2 regions of the Shewanella sp. SP2S2-4 genome follow, and region 2 is predicted to be linked to the other one. Evidence: predicted binding sites of a transcription regulator. Region 2 holds the regulator's gene; the other holds the start of a gene.

Region 1 (5,461 bases), on a different contig from region 2:
CGGCTCGCTAATGGCAATTGATACACTTTAAGCCAGTACATTTTACCAAAGTCAGAGAAGCACAAAATGGTGTCATGGGTATTGGCAACTAACAGTTTTTCAACGAAATCTTCGTCTTTTACCTTAGTTGCCGCTTTTCCTTTACCACCACGGCGCTGAGCTTGGTAATCGGTTAACGGTTGATACTTGGCATAACCTAAATGCGACAGTGTGACCACAACGTCTTCTTCGTTGATAAGATCTTCGAGACTCATATCGACTTCGTTGGCATTGATCACGGTACGACGAGCATCACCGTATTCTTCAAGGATTTGAACTAACTCTTCCTTGATGACTTCCATCAAACGCTCAGGACTGCGCAGAATAAACAGCAGACCCGCGATAAATTCGAGCAGCTCTTCGTATTCGGCGATGATCTTATCGTGTTCAAGACCGGTTAAACGGTGTAAACGCAGTTCCAGAATCGCCTGAGCTTGTTGCTCAGTCAGGAAATATTGACCGTCACGGATACCGTATTGTGGCTCTAACCACTCAGGACGCGCGGCGTCATCGCCCGCTTTTTCCAGCATGCCTTGAACGTGGCCTAATTCCCAACCTTGCTCAACCAATTTAACTTTGGCATCCGCAGGCGTTGGCGAGGCTTTGATCAGCGCAATAATCGGGTCGATGTTAGCCAGTGCAACCGCCAGTGCTTCCAAAATATGGGCACGCTCACGGGCTTTACGCAGTTCAAATACGGTACGGCGCGTCACGACTTCACGGCGATGCAGAATAAAGCATTCGAGCATTTCTTTAAGATTAAACAGTTTAGGCTGACCATTGGTCAGGGCCACCATGTTAATCCCGAAAGAACACTGCATTTGCGTTTGAGCATAAAGGTTGTTTAATACCACCTCGCCCACTTCGCCGCGCTTAATTTCGATAACGATACGCATACCGTCTTTATCAGACTCGTCGCGTAGACCGCTGATCCCTTCAAGCTTTTTATCTTTAACCAGCTCGGCAATCTTTTCGATTAAACGGGCTTTGTTCACTTGATACGGGATTTCAGTCACGATAATGCGCTCACGGCCATTATCTTCGGTTTCCACATCCGCCAGTGCACGCATGATCGCGCGGCCACGGCCGGTTTTATAGGCATCAATAATGCCTTTGCGACCGTTGATAATTGCTGCCGTTGGGAAATCCGGACCTGGGATGTATTCCATCAACTGTTCAATCGACAGTGAAGGTTCTTCAATCAATGCCAAACAGCCTTTCACGACTTCCGTTAGGTTGTGTGGTGGGATGTTGGTTGCCATACCGACCGCAATACCCGATGAACCGTTAATTAACAGGTTAGGTACGCGTGTAGGTAGTACAGCTGGGATCTGTTCTGTGCCGTCGTAGTTAGGGACAAAATCCACTGTCTCTTTTTCAAGATCGGCCAGTAATTGGTGCGCCAACTTATCCATACGGATTTCGGTATAACGCATTGCCGCCGCTGAGTCACCGTCGACCGAACCGAAGTTACCTTGGCCGTCTACTAAGGTGTAACGCAGTGAGAATGGCTGGGCCATACGGACGATAGTGTCATAAACAGCAGAATCACCATGGGGATGATATTTACCGATGACGTCACCGACCACACGGGCAGATTTTTTGTAAGGCTTGTTCCAATCGTTCTTCAATTCACTCATGGCAAACAGAACACGGCGATGAACCGGCTTTAAGCCGTCGCGCACGTCTGGTAATGCACGTCCCACGATAACGCTCATGGCGTAATCAAGGTACGAATTCTTTAGTTCGTCTTCGATATTAATTGGCGAAATAGATGATGCCAGATCAGTCATAAACTGCTCGTTCCCCTGAAAAATAGCCGACAACGTATAATCCGTATCATTGCCTAGCCCAAAAACGTGATTTGGCATTCTAACACAGTTATTTAATGTCGCCAGACCTATCATTATCGAATTGAGAGTCTGGTGGCTTAATAGATGAAAACACTGTCAATTTGGTCGTTTGAGCGATAAACAAGCGTTGAAATTCGTGGCTTAGGATGAGAAAAAATCGTCAAAGGGATAAAGTAAAAGGTCGATACGGAGCACAACAATTAACATAAAAGCAGAAAACTGCTGAAAATTCACTCAACCACAAGGGCTTAGCTCAGTCGAACACTTTGTTTATCAAACATAGTCGTTATAATAGCCGCACAATACAGCTACTTCAGGTAATAGCATGCATCAGAATACCAATGTTGACCCACAGGAAATCGCAAAGTTTGAACGTATGGCCGAAACGTGGTGGGATCTCAACGGTGAATTTAAGCCGCTGCATCTATTAAACCCGCTGCGCTTAAATTATATCGATCAAACTGCTGGCGGCATTTTCGGTAAGAAAGTGCTCGACGTTGGTTGCGGTGGCGGGATTTTATCTGAAAGCATGGCCCGTATCGGTGCCGAGGTTGATGGTCTTGACATGGGTGATGAGCCCTTAGAAGTCGCCCGCCTACATGCCCTCGAAACCGGCGTAAGCATTAATTATGTAAAAAATACCGCCGAGACCCACAGCCAAGATCATCAAGCCTATTACGATGTGGTGACCTGTATGGAAATGCTGGAGCATGTGCCCGATCCACAATCTGTGATCAAGGCTTGCTGTGACATGGTTAAACCCGGTGGCTTTGTGTTTTTCTCCACCATCAACCGCAACATTAAATCCTATGTGCACACGATTCTGGGCGCAGAATATTTACTGAAGATGCTGCCAGTTGGTACCCATGAGCATAAAAAATTCATTAAGCCTTCGGAATTGATTGAACTTGTGGACAATACCGATCTTATCTGTACCGATGCATTAGGCATCAGCTACAACCCGCTGACGGGCATTTTTAAATACACGCCTAAAGTTGATGTCAATTACATGATAGCGACGCGTAAGGTTGATTAATATGAGTCTGGCACAGATCAAAGGCGTACTGTTCGATCTCGACGGCACCTTAGCCGATACCGCGCCGGATCTGGTGCAGGCCCTTAATTTAAGTCTTCAAGACGTCGGCATCGCCGCGCAGCCGTTAGCGGCCATGCGCTACGCCGCATCCCACGGCAGTTTTGCCTTAGTCGATGCGGCGATACCCAATGCAGCGAATGATCTTCGCACTCAAGTTCAACAAGGGCTGCTCGCCCACTATCAGCGCATTAATGGCGATCACTGTGCGCTATTCGCAGGTATTGCAGCATTACTCGACTGGCTCGAGTTAATGCAGCTGCCATTTGGGGTGATCACCAATAAGCCAGCGCGCTTTACCCGTCCCTTATTGCGAAAACTGAATTTACACTTGCGTATGCCAGTGATTATCAGTGGTGATTCGACCAAACACCCAAAACCCCACACAGCACCTATGTTATTAGGGGCTCAGCAACTGAACTGCGCTCCAGAGCACATTTTGTATCTTGGGGATGCTGAGCGAGATTTGCTCGCAGCCAAGGCAGCGGGCATGTTAGGTGGCGTTGCCCTATGGGGTTATCTGGGGGTCAACGACAAGCCATCGCAGTGGCCTGCCTACGCGCACTTTGCCAGCCCTACTGAGTTACATCAGGCATTAGCCGACGCATTCGCCTGAAAACTCGCCCATAAAATGGTTAACAAACTTCACTTTTGCACTCGAAGATACACCTTTTACTAAAGTGACTATGCAGACGCACATATGTGTGTTTGCTTGATTTTTTACCTGCGAATAAAATCAGGCTGCGAAAGGTCGGCGGATAAAAGATCGGCACTTGTGCGCGATCGCGATCTAAAGAAAAGATCGCCTAAAAATCCCCCATGAGTGCGACACGCTAACCTGAAATTGAGCTTCAAGGTTAGTCGTTACTAACGCTAAGGCTTATCCTCAACTTATCCACAAGATGTCCCCTGAATTCAGACTTGCAAATAGGGGCAAACCTCACTATCTTGTATCCCAGATAATTTAAAACACCATATCTTGTGTATAGGTAGCAATCAGACACACTAGAAGTTCGCCGCTTAATTGACTTGTTTTCCACCAGTCAGCTGTATTTAAGGGACGGTTATTGATTGTTTTACAAGGATACGTACGGTGAACTTGCTCACCTAAATAGATATAAGAACCAAGGCCTATCTCCAAATGAATAGCACTATGACAGTCACAAAACGCTGTGGCGATCGTGAGAATATCGATCTCGAAAAAATACACCGCGTAATTACTTGGGCAGCCAAGGGATTAAAAAACGTTTCTGTTTCTGAAGTTGAACTTCGCTCGCACCTACAGTTTTTCGATGGCATCCCAACCGAAGCCATCCATGAAACCATTATCAAAGCGGCGGCGGATTTAATTTCTCCAGAATCACCGGACTATCAGTTCCTCGCCGCCCGTTTAGCGGTGTTTCATTTGCGTAAGAAGGCCTTCGGTCAATTCGAGCCGCCAGCACTGTATACTCACGTGACTAAGTTAGTTGAGCTTGGCAAGTATGACATGCACATTCTGCAGGATTACAGCCGCGAAGAACTCGACGTGATGGATACCTATATCGACCATTGGCGCGATATGGACTTCTCTTACGCAGCGGTAAAGCAGCTTGAAGGCAAATATTTAGTTCAAAACCGTGTGACACACGAAATCTACGAGAGCGCGCAGTTCCTCTACATTTTGGTCGCGGCATGTTTGTTTGCCCGTTATCCAAAAGAGACGCGCCTGAAATACGTTAAAGATTTCTATGACGCGGTATCAACTTTTAAACTGTCGCTGCCAACGCCAATTATGGCCGGTGTGCGCACCCCAACGCGTCAGTTTAGCTCTTGCGTACTGATCGAATGTGGTGACAGCTTAGATTCCATCAACGCGACCGCTTCGTCTATCGTGAAATACGTCAGCCAACGTGCGGGTATCGGTATTAACGCCGGTCGTATTCGCGCCTTAGGTAGCCCAATCCGTGGTGGTGAAGCCTTCCACACAGGTTGTTTACCTTTCTATAAGTATTTCCAAACCGCAGTGAAGTCGTGTTCTCAAGGCGGCGTGCGTGGCGGTGCTGCGACCCTCTTCTACCCTATTTGGCACTTAGAAGTCGAATCTCTGCTGGTATTGAAAAATAACCGCGGCGTCGAAGACAACCGTATCCGTCATTTAGACTACGGTGTGCAGCTGAACAAAGTCATGTATCAACGTCTGATCAAAGGCGAAAACATCAGCCTGTTTAGCCCATCTGACGTACCTGGCTTATATGATGCTTTCTTTGAAGATCAAAACGAATTCGAACGTTTATATGTGCAATATGAGCAAGACAGCAGCATTCGTAAGAAAACCATAAAGGCAGTTGAGCTGTTTTCACTGATGATGCAAGAACGCGCTTCAACCGGCCGTATCTACATTCAGAACGTGGATCACTGCAACACCCATAGCCCGTTCGATTCTAAAGTCGCGCCGATCAGACAATCTAACCTGTGTCTTGAAATCGCCCTGCCG
Region 2 (5,461 bases):
CATTTTTTGCTTCTGCTACCGCTTCTTCAATCGCTTCACGCACGGTTTGATTCGGATCGAGTTTAGGTTCCTGGGGTAGGTAACCGATTTTCAATCCCGGCATTGGGCGCGCTTCACCTTCAATTTCGGTGTCGATACCCGCCATAATGCGCAGTAGTGTCGACTTACCAGAACCGTTAAGGCCGAGTACGCCAATTTTGGCGCCGGGGAAAAAACTTAAAGAAATATCTTTAAGGATCTGCTTCTTAGGCGGAACAATTTTACCCACCCGCAGCATGCTGTAAACAAACTGAGCCATTTTTCTCTATCTTAAGTGACTAATGATGCGGCTAATTCTACTCGATTGCGCGCCGAACTCAACTCGACAATGAGCCAAGTTCAAGCACTATCCACAGGAATTTCATGTTTCAAATACTGGGATTGTGGTCGCGTTCCGAGTAGAATACCGCGCAACCCTACCTATAAGAATTGGCAGCTGGAGTAAGCAATGCTGAAAAAAGATATGAATATCGCAGATTATGATCCGGAACTGTTTAAGGCAATTCAGAATGAAACTCTGCGTCAAGAAGAGCATATTGAGCTGATTGCTTCTGAAAACTACACCAGTCCACGCGTGATGGAAGCGCAAGGTTCACAGTTAACCAATAAGTACGCTGAAGGCTATCCAGGCAAGCGTTACTACGGTGGTTGTGAGTATGTGGACGTAGTTGAAACCTTAGCGATTGAACGTGCGAAAGAACTGTTTGGCGCAACTTACGCTAACGTACAACCTCATTCAGGTTCACAGGCAAACAGCGCTGTTTACATGGCATTGTTAAAACCTGGCGATACCGTACTGGGCATGAACTTAGCCCACGGTGGTCACTTGACCCACGGTTCACCCGTTAACTTCTCTGGCAAACTGTACAATATTATTCCTTACGGTATCGACGAGTCTGGCAAAATTGACTACGACGAAATGGAACGTCTGGCCGTAGAACATAAGCCTAAGATGATGATCGGCGGTTTCTCTGCCTATTCAGGTATCGTTGACTGGGCAAAAATGCGTGAAATCGCAGATAAAATAGGTGCTTACCTATTTGTCGACATGGCGCACGTTGCTGGTCTTATCGCTGCTGGTGTTTATCCAAACCCAGTGCCACACGCACACGTTGTGACGTCAACGACCCACAAAACTTTAGCGGGTCCTCGCGGTGGTGTGATCCTGTCTGCTGCTGACGATGAAGACTTGTATAAGAAGTTGAATTCAGCGGTATTCCCAGGCGGACAAGGTGGCCCATTAATGCACGTTATCGCCGGTAAAGCGGTTGCGTTCAAAGAAGCCCTAGAGCCAGAATTTAAAGTGTACCAACAGCAAGTAGTTAACAACGCTAAAGCTATGGTTGAAGTGTTCCTTGAGCGCGGTTACAAAATCGTCTCTGGCGGAACCAGCAACCACTTGATGTTAGTTGATCTGATTGGTCGTGACTTGACCGGTAAAGAAGCCGATGCCGCCTTAGGTAGCGCTAACATTACCGTGAACAAAAACTCAGTGCCAAACGACCCACGTTCACCCTTTGTGACCTCAGGTGTGCGTATCGGTACGCCAGCCATTACGCGCCGCGGCTTTAAAGAAGCGGAATCGAAAGAGCTGACTGGCTGGATTTGTGACATCCTTGATGATGCAAGCAATCCTGCTGTGATTGAGCGTGTGAAGGGCCAAGTATTGGCACTGTGTGCACGTTTCCCTGTTTACGGCTAATTTGCTGACGCATCTAGGTTTAAGTGCGTATGTGCTTAAGTAGATGACTGGCTGAGAGTGATCGCTTGCTGACTAGGTACTTACATGAGGTACTTAGCATCCGGTAGTTAACCTCAGCCCATAAATAGGATAAAATCCCATGGCCGCATTAAGCGGCCATTTTTATTGGTAAAATCTTAGGCTTAAATCCATTGCGTTTAGCTGAGATTTAACAGGTAAAGCCATTAACGCTTTACTCGCATTCACTGGCAGGAGGCTCAATGCATTGTCCATTTTGCAGCGCGACAGATACTAAAGTCATCGATTCTCGATTAGTGGCGGAAGGCCATCAAGTGCGCCGTCGCCGAGAATGCACCGAATGCCATGAAAGATTTACCACCTTCGAAGGCGCCGAGTTAGTCATGCCTAGGGTGATCAAGCGCGATGGTTCACGCCAACCCTTCGATGAAGAAAAACTCCAAGGTGGCATGTTGCGCGCGGTTGAAAAACGCCCCGTGTCTATGGATGAAATCGAGCAAGCACTCAGTAAAATCAAATCGACCCTGCGCGCCACTGGCGAGCGAGAAGTGCCATCAGAAATGGTCGGTAACTTAATGATGGAGCAATTGATGAGCCTAGATAAAGTCGCCTATATACGTTTTGCTTCTGTGTACCGTGCCTTTGAAGACGTATCTGAATTTGGTGAGGCCATCGCTAAACTGCAAAAGTAGTTATTCGACTAACATAGGGTTGAACATGAGCTTGAACATAAGTTGGTCTGTACTCGATACCCAAATGATGAGCCGCGCGATTCAATTGGCGCGCAAAGGCTTTTACACCACGAGACCCAATCCCAGTGTGGGCTGCGTTATCGTTAAAGATAATCAGATTGTCGGCGAAGGTTATCATCAAAAAGCGGGTGAGCCCCACGCCGAAGTGCATGCGCTACGTATGGCAGGTGAACACGCCCGCGGCGCAACGGCCTATGTCACCTTAGAGCCCTGCAGCCATTATGGCCGCACGCCGCCCTGTGCCTTGGCGCTGATCAATATTGGCGTTAAACGTGTGGTGGTGGCGGTTGAAGATCCTAATCCGCAAGTCGGTGGTCGCGGTATTCAAATGCTGCGCGACGCCGGTATTGAAGTGGATGTGGGATTACACCGTGATGAAGCTTATGCCTTGAATTTAGGTTTTATGAAGCGCATGGAATCGGGTTTGCCCAGAGTTACAGTCAAATTGGCTGCGAGTCTCGATGGTAAAACCGCGCTGTCTAACGGTGTGTCTAAATGGATTACCGGGCCTGAATCTCGCCGCGACGTGCAGCGCTTACGCTTACGTTCCTGCGCGTTGGTGACTGGGATTGAAACCATACTGGCTGACGATCCCTCGCTCAATGTGCGATATCAAGAACTTGGCGACATAAAAGACTGCGTAACCGAGGCGCAATTACTGCAGCCATTAAGAGTGATACTCGACAGTCGCGCCCGTTTGCCGTTATCGGCTGCCTGTTTGGCTATCGTATCGCCGATACTCTTGGTCTCGACCGTGGCTTATCCCGCAGTGTTTCAAGCACAATTGCCCTATCATGTGAGTTGCCTAGTATTACCAGCAATTGCAGGTCGCGTATCCTTACCTGAACTATTAAGCTATTTAGGCCAAAGTTGTAATCACGTGCTGGTGGAAGCGGGGGCAACCTTAGCGGGCGCATTTTTAGCACAGGGGCTGGCTGATGAATTAGTGCTGTACCAAGCGATGAAAATCCTTGGTGGGCAAGGGCGTAATCTGCTGCAGCTACCCGATTATCAAACCATGGCGCAAATTCCTGCATTAACTTTGGTCGATGAGCGCAAATTAGGGCCAGATACCCGTTTAATCTTGAGCGTTAAGCTTGATACCTCTTTATCTAAATCGAATTGGAGCAAGATAACCGTTTAACCTTGAGCGTTATGCTTGATACTTCTTTATTTAATTAGGGCAAGATAACCGTTAAACCTTGAGTCTTATGCCTTATTACTTCTTTATCGAATAAGTGAGTTAACCATGTTTACTGGGATTATTGAAGCCGTTGGCACCCTGCGAAAGCTTGAACGCAAGGGCGATGATATTCGTTTGACCGTGGCGAGCGGCAAACTGGATTTAAACGATGTGCGTTTAGGCGACAGTATTGCCACCAACGGTGTGTGTTTAACGGTTGTGCAGCAATTAGCCGACGGTTATGTGGCCGATGTTTCTGCCGAAACCGTGAGTCTAACTGGCTTTGCTAACTACAAAGTAGGCACTAAGGTAAATCTTGAAAAAGCCGTTACCCCAACCACACGTTTAGGCGGGCACATGGTCAGCGGCCATGTAGACGGTATTGCTATGGTTGAGCAACGCTTAGTGCGTGGTCAAGCTATCGAGTTTTGGTTAGCCGCCCCCGCAGAGCTTGGGCGTTACATTGCCCATAAAGGTTCCATCACCATTGATGGCGTGAGTTTGACGGTTAACGAAGTGGATGGCAGTCGATTCCGCCTGACCATAGTGCCGCATACCGCAGGTGAAACCACGTTAATCGACCTGCAAGCGGGCGATAAGGTGAATATCGAAGTGGATTTGATCGCCCGTTATCTGGAACGCTTGATGAATTATGATGGCAAAGACAGCAAGAGCGGCGGCGTCACCCTAGAAATGTTAGCCCGTGCCGGCTTTGTGCGTTAGTGCACAGGAGCAGATTATTTAACTTAAGCTTATCGGCAGCTTAGGTTATTTAGGTATAGAATTTCATAATAACAGCAAAATCATAAGGTCCTACAATGGCGCTGCACAGTATAGAAGAGATCATCGAAGATATTCGTCAAGGCAAAATGGTTATTTTGATGGATGACGAAGACAGAGAAAACGAAGGTGATTTGATCATGGCGGCCGAAATGGTCACGCCAGAAGCGATTAACTTTATGGCGAAATATGGCCGTGGGCTTATTTGCCAGACCATGACCAAAGCCCGTTGCCAGCAGTTAAATCTGCCCTTAATGGTGACGAATAACAACGCCCAGTTCTCGACTAACTTTACGGTTTCTATTGAAGCAGCCGAAGGCGTCACTACCGGTATTTCGGCCCACGACCGCGCGGTAACAGTCAAAGCGGCTGTGGCTAAAGAGGCTAAAGCGTCTGATTTAGTGCAACCTGGACATATCTTCCCGTTAATGGCGCAAGATGGCGGCGTATTAACCCGCGCAGGCCACACTGAAGCCGGTTGTGATTTAGCCCGTCTTGCGGGACTTGAGCCATCGGGCGTTATCGTTGAGATTTTGAACGAAGACGGCACTATGGCACGCCGCCCAGATTTAGAGGTTTTCTCCGAGTTGCATGGCATCAAAATCGGCACCATCGCGGCATTGATCGAGTATCGCAACACCAAAGAAACCACGGTTGTGCGTGAAGCTAAATGCAAACTACCGACCCGTTTCGGCGAGTTCGACATGGTGACTTTCAGAGACACTATCGACAATCAACTGCATTTTGCCTTAGTCAAAGGTGAGGTGAAGAGCGATTGTTTGGTGCGCGTGCATCTGCAAAACACCTTCAACGATTTACTCCATTCAGAGCGCGATCAGCAACGTAGCTGGCCACTCGAAAAGGCGATGGAGCGTATTTCTGCAGAAGGTGGCGTATTGGTTTTATTAGGGAATCAAGAACATCCCTGTGAAATCCTCTCTAAGGTGAAAGCCTTTGAAGCCGAAGATCAAGGCCAAGCGCCTGCTT

Evidence for each region. The regulator NrdR, encoded in region 2, represses ribonucleotide reductase genes. The targets are predictions, from matches to a motif close to AAACACNANATNTNGTGTTT.
Region 1: the regulator NrdR is predicted to act here: its motif matches at 3,953-3,972, upstream of nrdA (class 1a ribonucleoside-diphosphate reductase subunit alpha).

Annotation. Positions count from the first base shown of each region.
Region 1 covers NZ_JAUOER010000003.1:133,899-139,359, forward strand. Annotated here, with positions in the region: gene gyrA (DNA gyrase subunit A) at 1-1,832, opposite strand, end outside; gene ubiG (bifunctional 2-polyprenyl-6-hydroxyphenol methylase/3-demethylubiquinol 3-O-methyltransferase UbiG) at 2,218-2,928, shown strand; gene Q4Q54_RS04290 (HAD-IA family hydrolase) at 2,930-3,601, shown strand; gene nrdA (class 1a ribonucleoside-diphosphate reductase subunit alpha) at 4,127-5,461, shown strand, end outside.
Region 2 covers NZ_JAUOER010000029.1:49,205-54,665, reverse strand. Annotated here, with positions in the region: gene ettA (energy-dependent translational throttle protein EttA) at 1-298, opposite strand, end outside; gene glyA (serine hydroxymethyltransferase) at 488-1,741, shown strand; gene nrdR (transcriptional regulator NrdR) at 2,002-2,451, shown strand; gene ribD (bifunctional diaminohydroxyphosphoribosylaminopyrimidine deaminase/5-amino-6-(5-phosphoribosylamino)uracil reductase RibD) at 2,477-3,655, shown strand; gene Q4Q54_RS18930 (riboflavin synthase) at 3,761-4,417, shown strand; gene ribBA (bifunctional 3,4-dihydroxy-2-butanone-4-phosphate synthase/GTP cyclohydrolase II) at 4,513-5,461, shown strand, end outside.